DNA from 4 places in the Streptomyces sp. NPDC029836 genome. Region 1 is predicted to be linked to each of the others. Evidence: riboswitches for the same ligand, from Rfam matches in the RefSeq annotation. Region 1 holds a riboswitch; each other region holds the start of a gene.
What was found. A riboswitch is a leader RNA that binds a small molecule or an ion and turns the genes downstream of it on or off. The one in region 1 is predicted to bind cobalamin.
Positions count from the first base shown of each region.

Region 2: it holds a riboswitch for cobalamin, as region 1 does, so the genes downstream of both, cobN (cobaltochelatase subunit CobN) here and ACZ4XJ_RS03465 (ABC transporter substrate-binding protein) in region 1, are expected to answer to the same signal.
Region 3: it holds a riboswitch for cobalamin, as region 1 does, so the genes downstream of both, ACZ4XJ_RS06060 (cobalamin biosynthesis protein) here and ACZ4XJ_RS03465 (ABC transporter substrate-binding protein) in region 1, are expected to answer to the same signal.
Region 4: it holds a riboswitch for cobalamin, as region 1 does, so the genes downstream of both, ACZ4XJ_RS20070 (energy-coupling factor ABC transporter permease) here and ACZ4XJ_RS03465 (ABC transporter substrate-binding protein) in region 1, are expected to answer to the same signal.

Region 1 covers NZ_JBVHZI010000001.1:725,728-730,617, reverse strand. The annotation lists gene ACZ4XJ_RS03475 (ABC transporter ATP-binding protein) at 1-141, opposite strand, end outside; gene ACZ4XJ_RS03470 (FecCD family ABC transporter permease) at 141-1,229, opposite strand; gene ACZ4XJ_RS03465 (ABC transporter substrate-binding protein) at 1,244-2,233, opposite strand; cobalamin riboswitch at 2,638-2,765, opposite strand; gene ACZ4XJ_RS03460 (glycosyltransferase) at 3,162-4,334, opposite strand; gene ACZ4XJ_RS03455 (hypothetical protein) at 4,540-4,890, shown strand, end outside.
Region 2 covers NZ_JBVHZI010000024.1:36,074-40,963, forward strand. The annotation lists gene ACZ4XJ_RS35420 (precorrin-8X methylmutase) at 1-411, opposite strand, end outside; gene cobG (precorrin-3B synthase) at 450-1,787, opposite strand; cobalamin riboswitch at 1,985-2,111, shown strand; gene cobN (cobaltochelatase subunit CobN) at 2,152-4,890, shown strand, end outside.
Region 3 covers NZ_JBVHZI010000002.1:57,299-62,188, forward strand. The annotation lists gene ACZ4XJ_RS06045 (alpha/beta hydrolase) at 1-332, opposite strand, end outside; gene ACZ4XJ_RS06050 (inorganic phosphate transporter) at 729-2,000, shown strand; gene ACZ4XJ_RS06055 (hypothetical protein) at 2,029-2,250, shown strand; cobalamin riboswitch at 2,365-2,519, shown strand; gene ACZ4XJ_RS06060 (cobalamin biosynthesis protein) at 2,556-3,518, shown strand; gene ACZ4XJ_RS06065 (cobyric acid synthase) at 3,515-4,890, shown strand, end outside.
Region 4 covers NZ_JBVHZI010000006.1:300,228-305,117, forward strand. The annotation lists gene ACZ4XJ_RS20055 (L-serine ammonia-lyase) at 1-121, shown strand, start outside; gene ACZ4XJ_RS20060 (SsgA family sporulation/cell division regulator) at 645-1,058, shown strand; gene ACZ4XJ_RS20065 (AMIN-like domain-containing (lipo)protein) at 1,202-1,729, shown strand; cobalamin riboswitch at 1,906-2,101, shown strand; gene ACZ4XJ_RS20070 (energy-coupling factor ABC transporter permease) at 2,131-2,829, shown strand; gene ACZ4XJ_RS20075 (energy-coupling factor ABC transporter substrate-binding protein) at 2,826-3,212, shown strand; gene cbiQ (cobalt ECF transporter T component CbiQ) at 3,217-3,966, shown strand; gene ACZ4XJ_RS20085 (energy-coupling factor ABC transporter ATP-binding protein) at 3,957-4,784, shown strand; gene ACZ4XJ_RS20090 (PadR family transcriptional regulator) at 4,814-4,890, shown strand, end outside.

The sequences.
Region 1 (4,890 bases):
GGGATCGGCCCGCAGGGACACCCGGTCGACGAGGACCTTGCCGCCCAGGACGACGCTGACTCCCTCGGCTTCGAGGGACCCGGGGGTTCCGGTCGTGCCGGTCGCCCCGGTCGCCCCGGTCGTCACGTTCGGCTTGTTCATCACCGCGCCGCCTTCCGTCGCATCAGCCAGAGGAAGAAGGGACCGCCGACCAGGGCGGTGAGGATGCCGACGGGGATCTCCTCCGGGCTCATGAGGGTCCGGGCGGCCAGGTCCGCGGCGATCAGGAACGCCGCCCCCAGGAGCGCGGCGGCGGGCAGCGCCCGCCGGTGGTCGGCCCCCACGAGCAGCCGCACCACGTGCGGCATGATCAGCCCGACGAAGCCGATCTGTCCGCTGACCGCGACGATCGTGCCGATCATCAGGGCCACCAGCGTGAACAGGGCGCCGCGGAAGCGGTGCACGTCCAGCCCGAGGGCCGCGGCCGCTTCCTCACCGGCCAGCAGGAGGTTCAGGGGACGGCAGAGGCCGAGCAGGACGGCCGTCCCGATCAGGACCGTACCGACCGGGATCCACACCGTCGTCCACGTGGTGCCGGCCAGGCCGCCGAGCATCCAGCGCAGGGCGGACTGCGTCTTGTGCGGATCGTTCGAGGTGACGATCAGGAAGCTCGCCACCGCCGACAGCACCTCGGCCGTCGCCACGCCCGCCAGGACCAGTCGTACCGTCGTCATCCGGCCGCCCGAGCGGGCGAGGAAGTAGACGGCGACCAGGGCGGCCAGCGCCCCGCAGAACGCCGCGATCGGCAGGGTGAACAGGCCGAACAGGCTCAGGTTCAGCACCACGACGAGCACGGCCCCTACCGAGGCCCCCGAGGACACCCCCAACAGCATCGGGTCGGCCAGCGGGTTGCGGACCAGCGCCTGCAACGCCATCCCGGCCACCGACAGGCCGGCGCCCACCACGCCGGCCAACAGCACCCGGGGCAACCGGACATCGACGACGATCGTCTCGCGCACCGGGGTCCACGTCGGCTCGACGAGAGCCGGGGCCACTTGGTGCAGCAGGATGCCCCACACCTGACCGGCGGGCACGCCGATCGAGCCGACCGCGATCCCGGCCGTCGCGGTGCCCGCCACCAGAACGCCCAGGAGCGCCAGCACGATCGGATAGGGCGCCCCCGCCCGCCGCCCCCGGACCGCCGCGGCCGGCGGGCGGACGCCCGCCTCCGCGGCCGGCCCGGACGCCACGGCCTTCACCCCGGTCACTGGACCCGGCCCGGGTGGAGCTGACGCGCCAGCGACTCCACGGCCGCCGGCATCCGCACACCGAGCACGGTGGACGACAGTGGCAACACCGCGAAGCGCTGGTTCTTGATCGCCGGTACCTCCTTCAGCGCCGGGTGCGCGAGCAGGAACTTCTTCTTGTCCTCGACCGATTGGTCGCCGTAGTCGTAGATCACGATGGCCTCGGGCGCGCGCTGCGCCACCTGCTCGAACGACACGTCACCGAAGGCCTTGTCGAGGTCGGCGAAGAGGTTCACCCCGCCGGCCCGACGCATCATCTCGTTGCCGATGCCCTTGCCGCCCGCGGTGAAGGCCGTCTTGTCGCCGCTGTCGTACACGAAGAGCTTGACCGGCGGCACGCCCGCGAGCTGCGACTCGACGCGGTCGAGGACCCCGTGCAGCTTCGTCACCTGCTGTTCGCCCCGCTCGGGCACCCCGAAGATCTTCGCGACGGTGCGGATCTCCGCGTCCATCGCGGCCGCGTCGACCGGACCGGTCGGGCACTCCTCGCTGTTGAGGTGCGTGTTGATCCCGACCTTGGTGAAGGCGGCGCGGCTACGGCCCTCCTTCTCGGCGAAGGTCGTAGACCATCCTCCGTAGACGAGGTCCGGTTCGGCCTGCAACAGGACCTCGAAGGAGGGGTATTCCTTCGACAGGACCTTCACGCTGTCGTACGCGCCCTGGTACTCGGGGAGGATCCGGTCGTCGAGGTAGCCGGTGCCGACCATCGACTTCTCCAGGCCGAGCGCCAGCATGATCTCGGTCGCGTGCTGGTTCAGCGAGACGGCCCGCTGAGGCGGACGCCGGTAGGTGGTCTTCACCCCGCAGTTGTCCACCGTGACGGGGAAACCCTTCACGGGCGCGGCCGACGAGGGGCCGGCGGCGGGCGCGCCGCCGCCTCCGCAGCCGGATACGAGTAGGGCCGCGGCGAGTGCGGGGAGCAGGGTCTTCGGGAGGTTGCGGGGCATGGGTGGGTCCTCTCACCGCGGATGGAACGGATGGTCTTCGACGCCGAGTGGGCCCCGTGGCACGACGGTTCGGGGTCCGGGCGTCGGACGTCGGGCGTCAGGCGTCAGGTCGCCACGTCTCGGGTTCGGTCGACGGCCCGAGGGGATCGCGGACGCGGCCCGTACGTCGGCGGGGGAGCGTGAGGAAGGCCACTCGTGTGCCGGGGGTCGGGAGCGTCGCGGTGACCGGGGACGGCAGGTGCCGTCCGGGGTGCGGGTGCCGCGTCTGCCACTGTTCGGTCGCCACCGCCGGCCTCTCGTCCCTGCCGGGCGGGCTGGCTGCGTGGCGATGCACTCCCGTGCACGGTCGAGCCGTGGGGGAGCTGCTGACGGCCACACCGTAGTCCGCGACGGCGTTCCTCGTGTACATGACTGCGCGCCAGGTGTTCCGACTCGCCCGGTGGTTGCCGGGCCTACGGTTGCGGGTCAGCGCCGGATTTCGACCGGCTTCCCCTGGTGCTGAGTACTTATCAGCCGGAGTGCAACACGACCCGGCCCGGGGCGTCAAGCCCGCGGGTGTCCCACCGTCGCCGCCGGCCGGCCGTGCGCGCCGCACGGCTGGCGATCTCCCGGTCACTCGGGTACCGTCCAGGGCCGCCACGTGCGCGAACGCGCCGCGCGGACCGCGCGCGGCAGCTCAGGAGCACCCGGTGGAGGCGGCTCGTACGCCGGATGCGCGTACGTCGGACACCCGGACGCCGGACACCCGGACGTCGGACACCCGGACGTCGGACACCCGTACGTCGGACACCCGGACGCCGGACACCCGTACGTCGAACAGGAGGGCCGGAACGCACCTGCGACGTTCCGGCCCCCGCTCGGGCCCACGCCCGCTGCTCGTCCCTCCGTACGACGGCGGGCAACCGCCGTCCCCGCCCGATGCGAGGTGTCAAACCGTACCGGCGGCGGTGGCGGCGACGGCAGCCCGGTGGACGTGCACCGATCGCTCCAGTTCCCGGACGACCTCGGCGGCGGAGGGCATCCGCCGCGCCTCGTCCCGCAGCCGCCCGGCGGCCTCGCGGTACGACGGGTCCGTGAGCAGGTCCTCGACGGCTCCGGCGACGTTCTCCGTCGTGTCGTCCTCCGGCAGCACCAGCCGGCCCGCCCCGTGCGCGGAGATCCGCGCGCCGTGCTCCTCCAGGCCCGGCATGCTCGGTACGAACACCTGGGGGACGCCGTTCGCCAGGCAGCTCAGAGTGGTGTTCCCGCCCCCGTGGTGGACCACCAGGTCACAGGTCGCGGCGAGGACGTCCACCGGGAGCCAGCCCGCGCGGCCGCCTGCCGGGAGCGTCGGCTCCAACGCGCGGGCCACGGCCTCCGGGGTCGCCACCAGCAGCTCCACGTCCAGCGACCCGACCTTTTCCACCAGGCCGCGCAACGGCTCGAAATGATCGCTCGGCGTCACCCGACTACCCGCGCTGACCAGCACGCGCGGCCGTCTCCCCTTGGTGTACATCCACGGCTCCAACGGAACCTGTGTGCTGTAGGCGATGTGACGCAGCGACAGCGCCGGGGGCGCGGTGAGGGGGCGCAGGCTCGGCGGCAGGACGCTGAGGGAGAAGTCCGGGGCGGGTGGCGCCTGGAGGCCGAGCGCCTCCAGTTCCGGAGCGAGTTCGGACTGCGCCCCGAGGTCGACGGAGAGCGGTTCGCCGATGTCGATCGCGAACCGCACCCAGGGCACGCCGGCGTGGTGGGCCGCGAGGGGGCCCGCGTAGGTCAGCACGTTCGAGACGACCAGGTCGGGCCGCCAGCGGTCCACGAGATCGATCAGGCCGGGCAGTGAACTCGCCGCCAGCCGGCCGAACATGCGGCCGATCGCGATGTTGCGCTCCGGTCCGTTCGCCGGCGTCGGGACGAGACGGCCCTGCCGGTCGTGCCGGCAGTCCTCGATGGTCCGCGGGGTGACGGGGACGGCCGGGATCCCCGAGCTGACGATGGCGGGCATCGTCACCTCGGGCCCGGTCATGATCACTTCGTGGCCCGCGTTGCGGGCCGCCTGGGCCAGCGGGATGTTGGGGAAGATCGTGCCGGCGCCGTTTCCGCCTACGAACAGTATTTTCATGACCGGATGCTCCGGCACGGATCTGGAACTCCGCTCGAAAGTGCGCACGCGCGCCGGCCGCCACCTCTCGGCCGGCCCGACCCTGCGCCCGTGTCCGGAACTCGACGTTCGTTCCAACGAATCTCCATCCGGATGGCGAAGAGTCGCGGCACAGGCGGGAGCCGATCCTCGCCGGACACGAGAGACACGAGAGAGAGGAACCTCAGTGCAGCGCAAGTGGAAGCTGACGGGCGGAGCAGTCGGTTCGTTGGGCCTCGCCCTGACCGCGATGTTGGCCGCGCCCGGTACCGCCGCCGCGACCGGGTCGCCCGCGGTCACGACGACCAGCACCCTCCCGTACGTCTGCCAGACCCGGCTCTCCGGTGAGTGGATACCGGTCGAGTACAGCCGTAACTTCACCACCACGGCGCCGGCCAAGGTCGCCCCGTTCCACACCTTCAAGGTCACGTTCGACTCGGCGCCGATCAAGGCCATCGCCGACTACAACAAGCTGCTGAACACCATCTCGTTCAACTACAAGGTGCCCGCCAACGCCACCGTCCTCAGCTACAAGTTG
Region 2 (4,890 bases), on a different contig from region 1:
CACGGAGCCCTCCAACAGGCCCCGGTCGCGCCAGACTTCGAGGGCGGCGGCGCTGCGCGTCGTGCCCATCCTCGCGGCGAGTTCCGGTACGGCCGGGTCGGAGAGGGTGCAGATCACCTCGTTGTCGGCGGGCAGCCGCTTACGGGTGACCCCGCTGGCGACCATCTGGACGTCGCAGAGGATCGGCGCGCCGGCCTCCAGGGCGGCGCGGGCCCGCAGCACGACCTCGGGGGTCCAGCCGAGGTCCTGGGGGAGGTCGGTCATGCCGCAGGCGTGAATCATGCGCACCGCGACCTGGGCGACCGAGGCGGGCAGCCCGGAGAGGTCCGCCTCGGCGCGGATCGTGGCAAAGGACTGGCGGTAGATGGCCGCGCCGTCCTTCTCGTACTCGAACACGGTGTACTCGCTCATTTCTTCACTGTCTTCACTGCGGCGGTGAGGGGCTGTTGTCATGACTGTTGCTGCTGCTGTTGCTGCCGTGTACCGCTGTCGCCGTCGCCGGGCCTGCTGTCGCGCGCGGCCTTGAGTGCGGCCGCCAGGCCGTGGCGAGGGACCGGTACGGGGTCCCGTCCGTGCACGGAGAGCGCGTACGCGTCGGCGGTCGCGACGAGGTCCACCCAGGCGGCGCCGCGCGGGTGCCCGCACCGGCGCTCGCAGCCGGACCAGTGCACGGGCAGCGCTCCGGCCGACCCGGCCACGACCGCGCGCGCGTCGGCCCGTACGTCGGCCAGGGATTTGGCGCAACCGGGCCGCCCGGTACAGGCGGTGACGGACTGCCAGGGATCGTCGGCGGCGACGACCAGGCCGGCCGCCTCGATCAGGGCGGCGCCGCCGCCGAGCCCGGTGGTGCTCACCGACGGCAGCACGACGGTCCGCCAAGGAGTGACGCGCAGGCCGCCGTCCCCCTGGGAGGCGACCTGTACGAGCACCTCCCACTGGCCGGCGTCGAACCGACCCAGGGGCGGCAGCACGCACAAGGGGGTCGACTCCCCCGCGCCGCTGCCCCAGGGGCGGGGCGGCGGCGCGTACGGCAGGCGCACCTCGGGCACGGGGCGGGCCTCGATGCCGGCGACGGCCAAACGCCGACCCAACTCGCTCTCGTCCAGCCCGAGTTGCGCGGGCAACTCGGCCACCCGCCAGGCTCGGGTACCGGCGGAGGCGGCCGCGTCCAGGAAGTACTCGGCGGCCAGCAGCGCCGCCCGGGGAGCGTCGCCGGCGGCGACGTCGAGGGCGCCGTCCGCCGCGCCGAGACGGATCAGCGCCCGGCCCGCGGGCAGGGCGAGGGCGGTCACGTCGGGGTCGAGGGTGGCGACGTCCCCGCGGCCGTCGTCGAGGGCGAACAGGAACCGCCCGGACAGGGCGGCCGCGCGGGTGCTCGCGCACAGCAGCCGGTCCAGTTCCCCGACCCACGGCGTGACGTCGGGCCGCCCGTCGTCGAAGAGCCCGGACACCGGGGTGGCCACGATGTTGCGCACGCGTTCGTGGGTGGGCGCGGGCAGCAGGCCGGCCGCCGTCAGCAGCTCGGCGAGTCCCGCGCCGCAGGTCTCCGTCAGGCCCCGGAGCTGGACGTTGCCGCGCGAGGTGAGTTCCAGGTTCCCGTCCCCGAACCGGTCGGCGGCGAGCCCGAGCGCGGCGGCCTGCTCGACCGTGAGCAGCCCGCCGGGGATCCGGACGCGCGCCAGCAGCCCGTCGTCCGCCGCGTGCAGACGCAGCGCGCCGGGGCAGGCGTCACCGCGGTCCCGTATGACGGGTTCGTCCCGCGATGCGACGGAAGGGGACTGGGGCATGGCCGCGAGCATACCCACGATTGCCCACCCCCGACCTGTGTCCGTCACCACCCCCACCCCCCGGACCAGCCACGACCCGCACCCGGACCAACCCGCCCGCCCCACCCGCGCCCCCGCCCCCGGACCCCCGGCGGAGCAACACGTCACCCCCGCTGCCGGCCAGGGACCCGGCCGCCTAGGATGACCTTCCGACGGACCGTTCGGCCCGTCGTCGCCGAGGACGGCGACATGGGAGGAAGCCCGGTGCGAATCCGGCGCGGTCCCGCCACTGTGAACCCCGCGGAGCGATCGGCGGGGTGAGTCAGGAACTCCCGCTGTCCTCACTGCCCGGGGCGCGGAAACCCCGAGGAAGGCCTGCCGCCGCATGATCCTGTTGCTGTCGACGTCCGACACCGATCTGCTGAGCGCCCGCGCGGCGAACGCGGCGGACGCCCCGGTCCCGTACCGGTTCGCGAACCCCTCCCGCCTCCCCCTGGACGACCTCCCCGGGCTCCTCGAAGGCGTCGACCTGGTCGTCGTACGCCTCCTCGGCGGCCTGCGCGCCTGGCAGGAGGGCCTCGACCTGCTCCTGGCTCCCGACCAGACCCGTCCGGTGGTCGTGCTCACCGGCGAACAGGCCCCGGACGCACAGCTGATGGAGGCGTCCACCGTCCCCATCGGCATCGCCGCCGAGGCGCACGGCTACCTCGCGCACGGCGGACCGGCCAACCTGGACCAGCTCGCCCGCTTCCTCTCGGACACGGTCCTGCTGACGGGTCACGGCTTCGAGCCGCCCGCCGCCTCCGCGACCTGGGGCCCCCTGGAGCGCACCCCGGGCCGCACCACCGGCCCGCTCGTCGCCGTGCTGTACTACCGCGCGCACCAGATGAGCGGCAACACCGCCTTCGTGCACGCCCTGTGCGAGGCCGTCGAGGCCCACGACGCGCAGGTGCTGCCGCTGTACGTGTCCTCCCTGCGCACCCCCGAACCGGAGCTGATCGCCGCTCTGCGGTCGGCGGACGCGGTCGTCACGACGGTGCTCGCGGCCGGCGGCACCCGCCCCGCGACCGCCTCCGCCGGCGGCGACGACGAGTCCTGGGACGCGGGCGCCCTCGCCTCGCTCGGCGTACCGATCCTGCAGGCCCTGTGCCTGACCGGCTCCCGCGGCACCTGGGAGGAGAACGACGAGGGGCTGTCCCCGTTGGACGCCGCGACGCAGGTCGCCGTCCCGGAGTTCGACGGCCGGCTGATCACCGTCCCGTTCTCCTTCAAGGAGATCGACGAGGACGGCCTGCCCGCCTACGTCGCCGATCCCGAGCGCGCCGCCCGCGTCGCCGGGATCGCCGTGCGCCACGCCCGGCTGCGGCACATCGACCGGCGCGACAAGAAGGTCGCCCTGGTCCTCTCCGCGTACCCCACCAAGCACTCCCGCATCGGCAACGCGGTCGGCCTGGACACCCCGGCCAGCGCCGTGGAGCTGCTGCGCACCCTGATCGCCGGCGGCTACGACTTCGGTCCCGCCGACGGGATCCCGGGCCTGGTCTCCGGCGACGGCGACGAGCTGATCCGTGCGTTGATCGAGGCGGGCGGCCACGACCAGGACTGGCTGACCGAGGAGCAGTTGGCCCGCAACCCGGTCCGCATCCCGGCCGCCGACTACCGGCGCTGGTTCGCGCAGCTGCCTGCGGAGCTGCGCGAGAGCGTGGAGCGGCACTGGGGCGAGGCCCCCGGCAGCATGTTCGTCGACCACTCGGCGAACCCGGAGGGCGACATCGTCCTGGCGGCGCTGCGCCGCGGGAACCTGCTGATCCTGATCCAGCCGCCGCGCGGCTTCGGCGAGAACCCGATCGCGATCTACCACGACCCGGACCTGCCGCCGTCGCACCACTACCTGGCCGCGTACCGCTGGATCCAGGCCCGGGAGCAGGACGGCGGCTTCGGCGCCGACGCGATGATCCACCTGGGCAAGCACGGCAACCTGGAGTGGCTGCCGGGCAAGAACGCGGGCCTGTCCGCGTCCTGCGCGCCCGATGCCGCGCTCGGTGACCTGCCGCTCATCTACCCGTTCCTGGTGAACGACCCGGGCGAGGGCACGCAGGCCAAGCGCCGCGTGCACGCCACCCTGGTCGACCACCTGGTGCCGCCGATGGCGCGCGCGGAGTCGTACGGCGACATCGCCCGGCTGGAACAGCACCTGGACGAGTACGCGCAGATCTCGGCGATGGACCCGTCGAAGCTGCCGGCGATCCGGGCGCAGATCTGGACCCTGATCCAGGCGGCGAAGCTGGACCACGACCTGGGGCTGGAGGAGCGTCCGGACGACGACGGCTTCGACGACTTCCTGCTGCACGTCGACGGCTGGTTGTGCGAGGTCAAGGACGCCCAGATCCGCGACGGGCTGCACGTGCTGGGCGGCGCGCCGACCGGTACGGCCCGGGTGAACCTGGTCCTGGCGATCCTGCGCGCCCGCCAGATCTGGGGCGGGACCACGGCCCTGCCGGGTCTGCGCGAGGCGCTGGGCCTGGACGAGTCCGCGGCGACGCGGACCTCGGCCGACGCCGTCGAGGAGCAGGCCCGCGCGCTGGTGCAGGCGATGGAGGACGCGGACTGGTCGCTCGACGCGGTCGCCGGCGTGACGGCGGGCCACTCCGCGGACGTGGCGGCCGTACTGGACTTCGCCGCGCGCGAGGTCGTGCCGCGCCTGGCCGGCACGACGGACGAGATCGCCCACGTGGTGTCCGCGCTGGACGGCGCCTTCGTCCCGGCCGGCCCCTCGGGCTCGCCGCTGCGCGGCTTGGTCAACGTCCTGCCGACGGGCCGCAACTTCTACTCGGTGGACCCGAAGGCCGTCCCCTCGCGCCTGGCGTGGGAGACGGGTCAGGCGCTCGCGGAGTCGCTGCTGACCCGCTACCGCACGGACAACGGCGAGTGGCCGGCCTCGGTCGGCCTGTCCCTGTGGGGCACCAGCGCGATGCGGACGGCCGGCGACGACATCGCCGAGGCCCTGTCGCTGCTGGGCGTGCGGCCGGTGTGGGACGAGGCCTCGCGCCGCGTCACCGGCATCGAGGCGATCCCGCTCGCCGAGCTGGGCCGCCCCCGCATCGACGTGACACTGCGCATCTCG
Region 3 (4,890 bases), on a different contig from region 1:
GGGGCGAGGCTGCCGTGGGTGACGGCGAGGAGGCCGCGCACGACGACGTCCGGTTCGTGCGGGACGTCGGGCAGGACCGGGCCGACCACGGCGTGCACGCCGGGCGCGGACAGGCCCCAGGTGCCGGGGAGCAGGGAGGCGAGCGATCGGGTGAGCGTCACCCGGCCCTCGCTGGTGGAATGGACGCTCAGCCGGGGCCCGCCGGGCAGCGGGCGCCCGGGTTCGGGCCGCAGGGCGGCGTCGGCGGCGTACCGGCCGGCCGCGACCGCGGCTGCTCCGGCACCGATCAGGGTCGTCGTGACGGCCGCTGCCGTCGCTGTCGCGGTACGCACGCCTTCAGTCTCGGGGCGTACCGGCGGGCGGGCCACCGGAGGTGATCCTTTCGCGCCGTCGTCCGGCAGGACCGGAACGCGAACGGGACTCCACCGGAACCCGGTCGCGGCGGTGGCCGGAGCGGATCCGACGGGCGCCGGAGAGGGGGCCCCGGCGCGTGATCTGAGTCTCTTCACCGCCCCGCCGGGCATGGACCGCCGGCGGAAATCCTTCCGGAAGAGGCGTGTTCGCCCCGCTCTGACGTGCATGAATCGCTATATTCGCGGAGGAACCGGGAGGTAGGTCCCGATCGTGACCCGCACCGAGACACCGCACCGCCCAACTCAGTTCACCTTCCGTTCATCCAGGTTGCCTACGGTCGCCGAGCCAATGACGTCAAACAGAAGCCTGGGTAAATGGAGCACATAACGCTTCTCCTCGGGATCGTGATCATCACCGCTCTCGTGTTCGACTTCACGAACGGTTTCCACGACACGGCCAACGCGATGGCCACCACCATCTCGACCGGCGCCCTCAAGCCCAAGACCGCGGTCGCCATGTCCGCCGTGCTGAACCTCGTCGGCGCTTTCATGTCCGTGGAGGTCGCCAAGACGATCTCCAAGGGCCTGGTCAACGAGGAAGGCATTCAGCCGGAGGTGATCTACGCCGCCCTGGTCGGCGCGATCCTCTGGAACCTCGTCACCTGGCTGGTCGGACTGCCCTCCAGCTCCTCCCACGCCCTCATGGGTGGCCTCATCGGCGCCGCGGTCGCTTCCGCCGGCCTCGACGCGGTCAACGGCAGCGTCGTCGTGACGAAGGTGCTGATCCCCGCGATCGCCGCCCCGCTCGTCGCCGGTGTGGCCGCCATGCTGGCCGCGAAGCTGACGTACAAGCTGGGCAACCAGGTCGGCGAGAAGACCTCCGCCAAGGGGTACCGCGCCGGTCAGATCGCCTCGGCCGGTCTCGTCTCCCTCGCGCACGGCACCAACGACGCGCAGAAGACGATGGGCATCATCACCCTGGCGCTGATCGCCGGCAACGCCCTGCCCGCCGGCGCCAACCCGCCGGTCTGGGTCATCGTCTCCGCCGGTCTGGCCATCGCGATGGGCACCTACCTGGGCGGCTGGCGCATCATCCGCACCATGGGCAAGGGCCTCACCGACCTCCAGCCGCAGCAGGGCTTCGCCGCCCAGACCTCGGCCGCGAGCGTCATCCTGGCCTCCTCCACCCTCGGTTTCTCCCTCTCCACCACCCACGCCTGCTCCGGCGCCGTCATGGGTGCGGGCCTGGGACGCAAGGGCGGCGTGGTCCGCTGGTCCACCGCCACCCGCATGTTCATCGCCTGGGGCCTGACCCTGCCGGCCGCCGCGCTCGTCGCGTCCGTCGCCGAACTGGTCATGCGCACCGGTGACATCGGGATCGCCGCCGTCACGGTCTTCCTGGTCGCCTCCTGCTTCGCCATCTGGGTCATCTCCCGCCGTCAGGTCGTCGACCACACCAACGTCAACGAGCTGGAGACCCCCGGCGCGACGGACGAGCCCGGTGTCGTCACCACGGCCATGGCCGCCGTCACCGTCCCGCCGACCACCGCCGCGGCCGGTACCACCGCCGCCGTGACCGACGAGGACCTCAAGGCCACCATCCCGGCCTCGACCACGACCCCCGCGGCTCCGGCCGCGGCGGTCTGACCCCGAGAACGACAGAGGAATCAGCGGTATGAAGATCGACTGGGCATCACTGGGCTCCGTCTTCGGAGTCAGCCTCACCGCCACGGTCGCCCTCGTGGCCCTGTTCACCCTGGGCCTGGTGGGCCTGTCCAAGCACGAGGCCGCCACCGAGCGCGGTGGCGCCGCGGTCATGGCCCGCAGCGGTGCCTACGCCTGCTTCGCGCTCTGCGCGGCCGCCGTGTCGTACGGGATCTACCTGATCGTCGCCTGAGACGGTGCGTCCGAAGCTCCCTCCGGTCTCCGGGGGGAGCTTTCGCATGCCCCGGCGCACACCCCGCCCCGCCCCCCGTCCCGCACCCGCCCCAGGTCAACGGCAAGTTGACGGGCGTTCGCGGTGCGTGGTGGACTGCGCGAGCCAATACGGCGGCATGGAAGAGGAAGTCCGGTGCGAATCCGGCGCGGTCCCGCCACTGTCACCGGGGCGCACACACCGTGCGCGCCCCGGGAGCCAGGAACTCTCGCCGCCGGACACGTCGAACCAGGGCGCGGACCCTGAGTGAGGACATACCTGCCACCATGCGTGCCGATCGCGTCTTCGCGTACGGCGCCACGGCGGGCCTGATCGGCGACCGGATCCTCGGGGATCCGCGCCGAGGGCACCCCGTGGCCGCCTTCGGGAGAGCCGCCGCCGCCGTCGAACGCGCCCTGTGGCGCGACGACCGCGCCCGCGGCGTCCTCCACACCCTGGTGTGCGCCGGAGGCGCGACCGCCGTCGGCGCACTGGCCGCCCGCGCCGTGCGCGCGCGGCCCGCGGCCGCCCGCGTCGCCCTGACCGCCGCGGCCACCTGGGCCGTCGTCGGGGGCACCTCGCTGGGGCGGGAGGCCCGTGCCATCGGCGGGGCGCTCGCCGTCGGGGACACCGACGTCGCCCGCGAGCGGCTGCCCCACCTGTGCGGCCGCGACCCCCAGTCCCTGGACGGGCAGCAGATGGCCCGGGCCGTCGTGGAGTCCGTCGCCGAGAACACCTCCGACGCGGTCGTCGGGGCACTGGTGTGGGGAGCCGTCGCCGGGGTCCCCGGGCTGCTGGCCTTCCGCGCCGTGAACACCCTGGACGCCATGGTGGGCCACAAGTCGCCCCGCCACCTGCGCTACGGCTGGGCCTCCGCCCGCCTCGACGACGTGGCCGGCTGGCCCGGGGCCCGCTTGACCGCGCTCGCCGCCGTCGTGGCCGGTCCCGACCGGCGGGGAGCCGTCCGCGCCTGGCGCGCCGACGCCGCCGCCCACCCCAGCCCCAACGCCGGACCGGTGGAGGCCTCCTTCGCGGGGGCGCTCGGCGTCCGGCTCGGCGGAACCCTGTCCTACGGCGGCCGGACCGAGCACCGCGCCGTGCTCAACGGGGAGACCGGGCGGCCCGTGGAGGTCGCCGACATCGAACGGGCCGTGCGCCTGTCGCGGCGGGTGACCTGGCTGGCGCTGGGCGCCTGCGTCGCGGCCCGGCTGCTGGTGGCCCGTACCGGGCGGAAGGGGCGGCGCGGATGAGCGGCGCGAGGCGCGGCGGCGGAATGCTGGTCGCCGGCACCACATCGGACGCGGGCAAGAGCGTGGTCACGGCGGGCATCTGCCGGTGGCTGGTCCGCCAGGGGGTGAAGGTGGCCCCCTTCAAGGCGCAGAACATGTCGCTGAACTCGTTCGTGACCCGTGAGGGCGCCGAGATCGGCCGGGCCCAGGCCATGCAGGCCCAGGCGGCCCGGGTGGAGCCGACGGCCCTGATGAACCCGGTGCTGCTCAAGCCCGGCAGCGACCGCAGCAGCCAGGTCGTGCTGCTCGGCAAGCCGGTGGGCGAGATGAGCGCGCGCGGGTTCTTCGGCACGGCGGGCCCCGACCGGCTCCCCGGGTCGCCCGTGTCCGGCGGTCACCGGGAGCAGCTCCTCGGCGTCGTCACGGACTGCCTGGAGCAGCTGCGGGGCACGTATGACGCCGTGATCTGCGAGGGGGCGGGGAGTCCGGCCGAGATCAACCTGCGCCGGACCGACATCGTGAACATGGGCATCGCGCGGGCCGCGCGGTTCCCCGTCGTCGTGGTCGGCGACATCGACCGGGGCGGCGTGTTCGCGTCCTTCTTCGGGACCACCGCGCTGCTGTCCCCCGAGGACCAGTCGCTGATCGCCGGCTACCTGGTCAACAAGTTCCGGGGTGACGTATCCCTGCTGGAGCCCGGCCTGGAGATGCTGCGCGGGCTCACCGGGCGGGCGACGTACGGGGTGTTGCCGTTCCGGCACGGGCTGGGCATCGACGAGGAGGACGGGCTGCGGGTGTCGCTGCGCGGCACCGTGCGGGAGTCCGTGGTGGCCCCGCCGGTCGGTGAGGACGTGCTGCGGGTCGCGGTGTGCGCGGTGCCGCTCATGTCGAACTTCACCGACGTCGACGCCCTCGCCGCCGAACCGGGCGTGGTCGTACGGTTCGTGGACCGGGCCGAGGAGCTGGCCGACGCCGACCTGGTCGTCGTACCGGGCACGCGCGGCACCGTGAAGGCGCTCGCCTGGCTGCGGGAACGGGGGCTCGCCGACGCGCTGCTGCGGCGGGCCGCCGAGGGTCGGCCGGTGCTCGGCATCTGCGGCGGCTTCCAACTGCTCGGCGAGCACATCGAGGACGAGGTCGAGTCGAAGGCCGGCGCGGTGGACGGCCTCGGGCTGTTGCCCGTACGGGTCCGCTTCGCCCGGGAGAAGACCCTGGCCCGGCCGGTCGGCTCGGCGTTGGGCGAGCCCGTCGAGGGGTACGAGATCCACCACGGCGTGGCCGAGGTGCTGGGCGGGGATCCGTTCCTCGACGGCTGTCGCGTCGGCGCCGTGTGGGGCACCCACTGGCACGGCTCGCTGGAGTCGGACGGCTTCCGGCGGGCCTTCCTGCGCGA
Region 4 (4,890 bases), on a different contig from region 1:
CAGCCACAAGGTCTCCCTCGACAAGGTCATCAAGACCATGAAGGAGACCGGCGCGGACATGAAGGTCAAGTACAAGGAAACCGCCCGCGGCGGCCTCGCGGTCAACGTCATCGAGTGCTGACCGGCGCCGACCGGACCTGACCGGCCGGCGGCGATGGTGACGGGCGGAACCACCGCCCGGCGACCGCGCCGCCCGCCGCCGCGCCCCGAGAGCCCGCCCTCCCCGCCGGAGGGCGGGCTCTTCCGCGTACGGAACCAGGGGCGGGGCAGGGGCGTCGCAGGGGGCGGCTACGATCTCGCGTACCGGCGAGGGGGGAAGCGTGGAAACATCGCACTGGGCTCCAAGCCCGCATGCCTCGCGGTCATTCGATGGGCACGAACCGACCGCCCCGACCACGGTCGGGCTGGTCGGACCGGTCACCGCCGCGAGCCCCCGTACGTCAACCCGGACGCGGCCCTGCTGCTGGTCGGCGCGCTCGGCGCCGGGGCGTCCGCCCTGGTCGGCATGCGGCTGCCCGCGGGCGGCGAAGACGGGTCCAGGGGCCCGTCCGGCTCGGGACCTTCGGCGCCCGGCCGGGCCGAGGGGGTCGGCCGGCGTGCCGGAAGGGCCCCGGAAGACCCCGTTCGAGAGGAAGGCTCATCCGTTGCACACCTCCGTCACCGAGCACCGCGTCCTGCCGCTCCGACTGGAGGCGGCGCCCGCGTCCGTCCCCCTGCAGGGGGTCTTCGTCTACCGCACGGACCGGCCGTACGAGCTGGCCGTGGACTTCCGCGGCGCGGGGGTCCACCTGGCGCGCTGGGTGTTCTCCCGGGAGCTGTTGCTCGACGGGGAGGCCACCGCGACGGGCGAGGGGGACATACAGGTGTGGCCCCGCCGACAGGGTTCGGAGCCGCGGGTCCTCCTCGCCTTCAGCAACGGCCTGCAGAACTGCGTGGTCTCCGCCCGCGCCAAGGACGTCCGCGAGCTGTGCCGCCGGATGACCGCCCTGGTCCCGCGCGGGCAGGAGCGCCGCCACTACGACCTCGACGCCGAGGTGAGCGCCCTGCTGGCGCACTGACCGGCCGCCGGGCGCGCCGCGCCGGCCGCGGGCCTCCGCAGCGGGCGGAAACGGGGCGGCGCCGGCGTGCAACCGTGGGCGCCCCTCGGGTGTCCTACCCGATGACAACCCTGTCCCCGTCTCTGAAGAATCGGGGGAACGTCATGCGTCACCTGCTTCGTCCTCGTCGTCGGCGGATCGCGGCCCTGGCCACGGGCGCGCTGCTCACCGCCGGACTCGCGCTCGCCGGTCCGGCCACCGCCGCCTCCGCCGCCGCTTCCACCACCAACACCCAGACTCCGCTCGTCGTGAACGCCCGCTGGGGCGGGCACTGCACCTTCGACCGGATCGTGATCGACCTCCAGGGCTACGTCCCGACGGTCAACGTCAGCCCCGTTCCCAAGCTGGTCTACGACGGCTCGGGCAAGCCCGTGCCGCTGGCCGGGAAGTACTTCCTGGAGATCCGCCTGAACCCGGCCGCGGGGCACGACGACGCGGGCCAGAACGTGTACCAGGGCCCCCGGCTCCAGAAGATCTACCTGTCCAAGCTCAAGGGTCTCGCCATGACGGGCGACTACGAGGGGTACGTGACCTTCGGCGCCGCCTTCGACACCAAGCCGACCTACGGCGTCACCGTCCTGCACAACCCGGAACGGGTCGTGGTGGACGTCTCGCACCCCAACACGTGCTGACCTGACGGGTCCGACGCGCGGTCGGGGGCCCGGGGTGTCGCACACCCCGGGCCCCCTTCGCCGTCACGGGTCGAGGCCGGCCGGGTAGGACGCCCCCGCCCCGGCCGCCATCGGGCCGCACCCGCCCGGGTCACCCCCGCCGGCGGGGCCGGGTTGTTACCGGTCCGCGCGGCCGACTACTGTCAGCGGGCCTTGGTGTTCGGGAAACCGGTGGAAAACCGGTGCGGCCCTCGCCACTGTGATCGGGAAGTCCGGCTCCATTCCTGCGGGAAGCCACTGGGTTCCGCGCGGGAGACCGCACGGCCCCGGGAAGGCGGAGTCAGGGCATCAGTACCCGTGAGCCAGGAGACCGGCCGAGGCGCGTCGTCCATCCACGAGGTGCTGGAGAGGTCTCTCTACTCATGCATATAGCCGAGGGGTTCCTGCCCCCTTTGCACGCGGTCGCCTGGGGCGCCGCATCCGCTCCCTTCGTCGTCCACGGCGTCCGCGCCCTCACCCGCGAGGTGAAGGCCAATCCCGAGAGCACCCTGTTGCTCGGGGCGTCCGGAGCATTCACCTTCGTCCTTTCCGCCCTGAAGATCCCTTCGGTGACGGGGAGTTGCTCGCACCCCACCGGCACCGGACTGGGAGCCATCCTGTTCCGGCCACCGATCATGGCGGTCCTCGGCACGATCACCTTGCTGTTCCAGGCCCTGTTGCTGGCGCACGGCGGGCTCACCACGCTCGGCGCCAACGTCTTCTCGATGGCCATCGCCGGCCCCTGGGCGGGCTACGGGGTCTACCGGCTGCTGAAGAAGTTCGACGTGCCGCTGATGGTGACCGTCTTCTTCGGCGCCTTCTTCGCCGACCTCGTCACCTACTGCGTGACCTCCGTCCAGCTGGCCATGGCGTTCCCGGACCCGGCCAGCGGGTTCGTCGGGGCGCTGGAGAAGTTCGCGGGCATCTTCGCCCTCACCCAGATCCCGCTCGCGATCAGCGAGGGGCTGCTGACGGTGCTCGTGGTGCGGTTGCTGATGCAGTCGAGCAGGTCCGACCTGGTGCGCCTGGGCGTCGCCCGGCTGACCGGTACCACGACGAAGCAGGAGGCGGCGGCCCGATGACCAGGAACGCGAAGATCAACACCCTGCTGCTGCTCCTGGTGGCGGCGCTGGCCGTGCTCCCGCTCGCGCTGGGACTCGGGGACGGCAAGGAGGAGCCGTTCGCCGGCGCCGACGCGCAGGCGGAGGCGGCCATCACCGAGCTGAAGCCGGACTACGAACCCTGGTTCTCCCCCCTGTACGAACCCCCCTCGGGCGAGATCGAGTCGGCCCTGTTCGCCCTCCAGGCGGCGCTGGGCGCGGGCGTGCTCGCGTACTACTTCGGCGTGCGCAAGGGGCGCCGCCAGGGCGCGGCGCTCGCGGCCGGGGCGGACGGCGGGAGCGGGACGGGCGCCGGGACCGGCGCCGACCCGGGTACGGCCGGCGCGGCCGGCGCGGAGCGCTAGCGCGGTGCTGCCGATCGACGTGGCGGCGCACGGCAGTCGCTGGCGCCGCCGCCATCCCCTGGAGAAGGCCCTGCTGGGGCTGGGGCTGACGGTCACCGCCGTGTGCCTGCCGCCCTGGCCCGGCGGGCCGCTGGTCGCCGCGGCGACCCTGGCGGTGCTGCTCGGCCCCGCCGGGGTGGCCGGCCGACAGCTGTGGCGGGCCTTCCGGGTCCCGCTCGGCTTCTGCTGCACGGGCGCGCTGCCGCTGCTGGTGTCCCTGGGCGGCCCGTCGGGATTCGTCTCGCTCGCCCCCGACGGGCCCCGGCACGCCGCCGAGCTGCTCCTGCGCACCTCGGCGGCCTCGCTCGGGGTGCTGCTGTTCGCCTTCACCACCCCGGTCTCCGACGTGCTGCCCCGGCTGGTGCGCGCCGGGGTGCCGGCCCCGGTCGTGGACGTGGCCCTGGTCATGTACCGGATCGGGTTCCTGCTGCTCGACTCCATGGCCCAGGTCCGCCGGGCCCAGGCGGCCCGCCTCGGGCACACGAACCGGGCCGCGGTGTGGCGTTCGCTGGCCGCGCTCGCGGCGACCTCGTTCGTACGGGCCTTCGACCGCGCCGGCCGGCTCCAGGAGGGGCTGGCCGGGCGCGGCTACGACGGCGCGCTGCGGGTGCTCGTCCCCGAGGCGACCCTGTCCCGGCGGTTCCTGGCGGCGTCCGCCGCCCTGCCGGCCTCCCTGGTCGGCCTGACCCTCGTACTGAAGGAGCTGTGTCCGTGACCCCGTTGGTGGAGCTGGTCGGCGCGGGCTACGCCTACGAGGACGGTCCCGCCGTCCTCGCCGGCGTGGACTTCGCCATCGCGCCGGGCCGTGCGCTGGTCCTGCTGGGCCGCAACGGCAGCGGCAAGACCACGCTGATGCGGCTGCTCAGCGGCGGCCTGCGGCCCGGCTCGGGCGAACTGCGGCTGGACGGGGCGGTGGTGGCTTACGACCGGACCGGTCTGACCCGGCTGCGGACGTCGGTGCAGTTGGTGGTCCAGGACCCGGACGACCAGTTGTTCGCGGCCTCCGTCGAACAGGACGTGTCCTTCGGTCCGATGAACCTGGGGCTGGCCGCCCCGGAGGTCCGCGAGCGGGTCGACTCGGCGCTGGCCGCCCTGGACATCACCGCGCTGCGGGACCGTCCCACGCACCTGCTCTCGTACGGGCAGCGCAAGCGCGCGGCCATCGCGGGCGCGGTCGCGATGGCGCCGCGCGTGCTGATCCTGGACGAGCCGACGGCCGGCCTGGACCCGGACGGCCAGGAACGGCTGCTGGACGTCCTGGCGGGGCTGCGGCGGGCGGGCACGACGGTGGTGATGGCCACCCACGACGTGGACCTCGCGGTCCGTTGGGCCGACGACGCGGCCGTCCTGACCCCGGCGGGCATCCGCACCGGGCCGGCGACGGCCCTGCTGTCGGACCCGGAGCTGCTGGCCTCGGCGGGCCTGCGCCAGGCCTGGTCGCCGGCCGTGACGGCCTTCCTGCGCTCCCGGGGCCTGCTGGACGAGGACTCCCCGGGCCCGCGCGTCCCCGAGGCCCTGGCCGCCTGGCGCTGAGCCGCGCCGGGCCTCCCTAGGATGGCGGCATGTCGCTCCCGCACGCCATCCTCACCGCCCTGCTCGAAAGGCCCTCGTCGGGGCTGGAGCTGACCCGGCGGTTCGA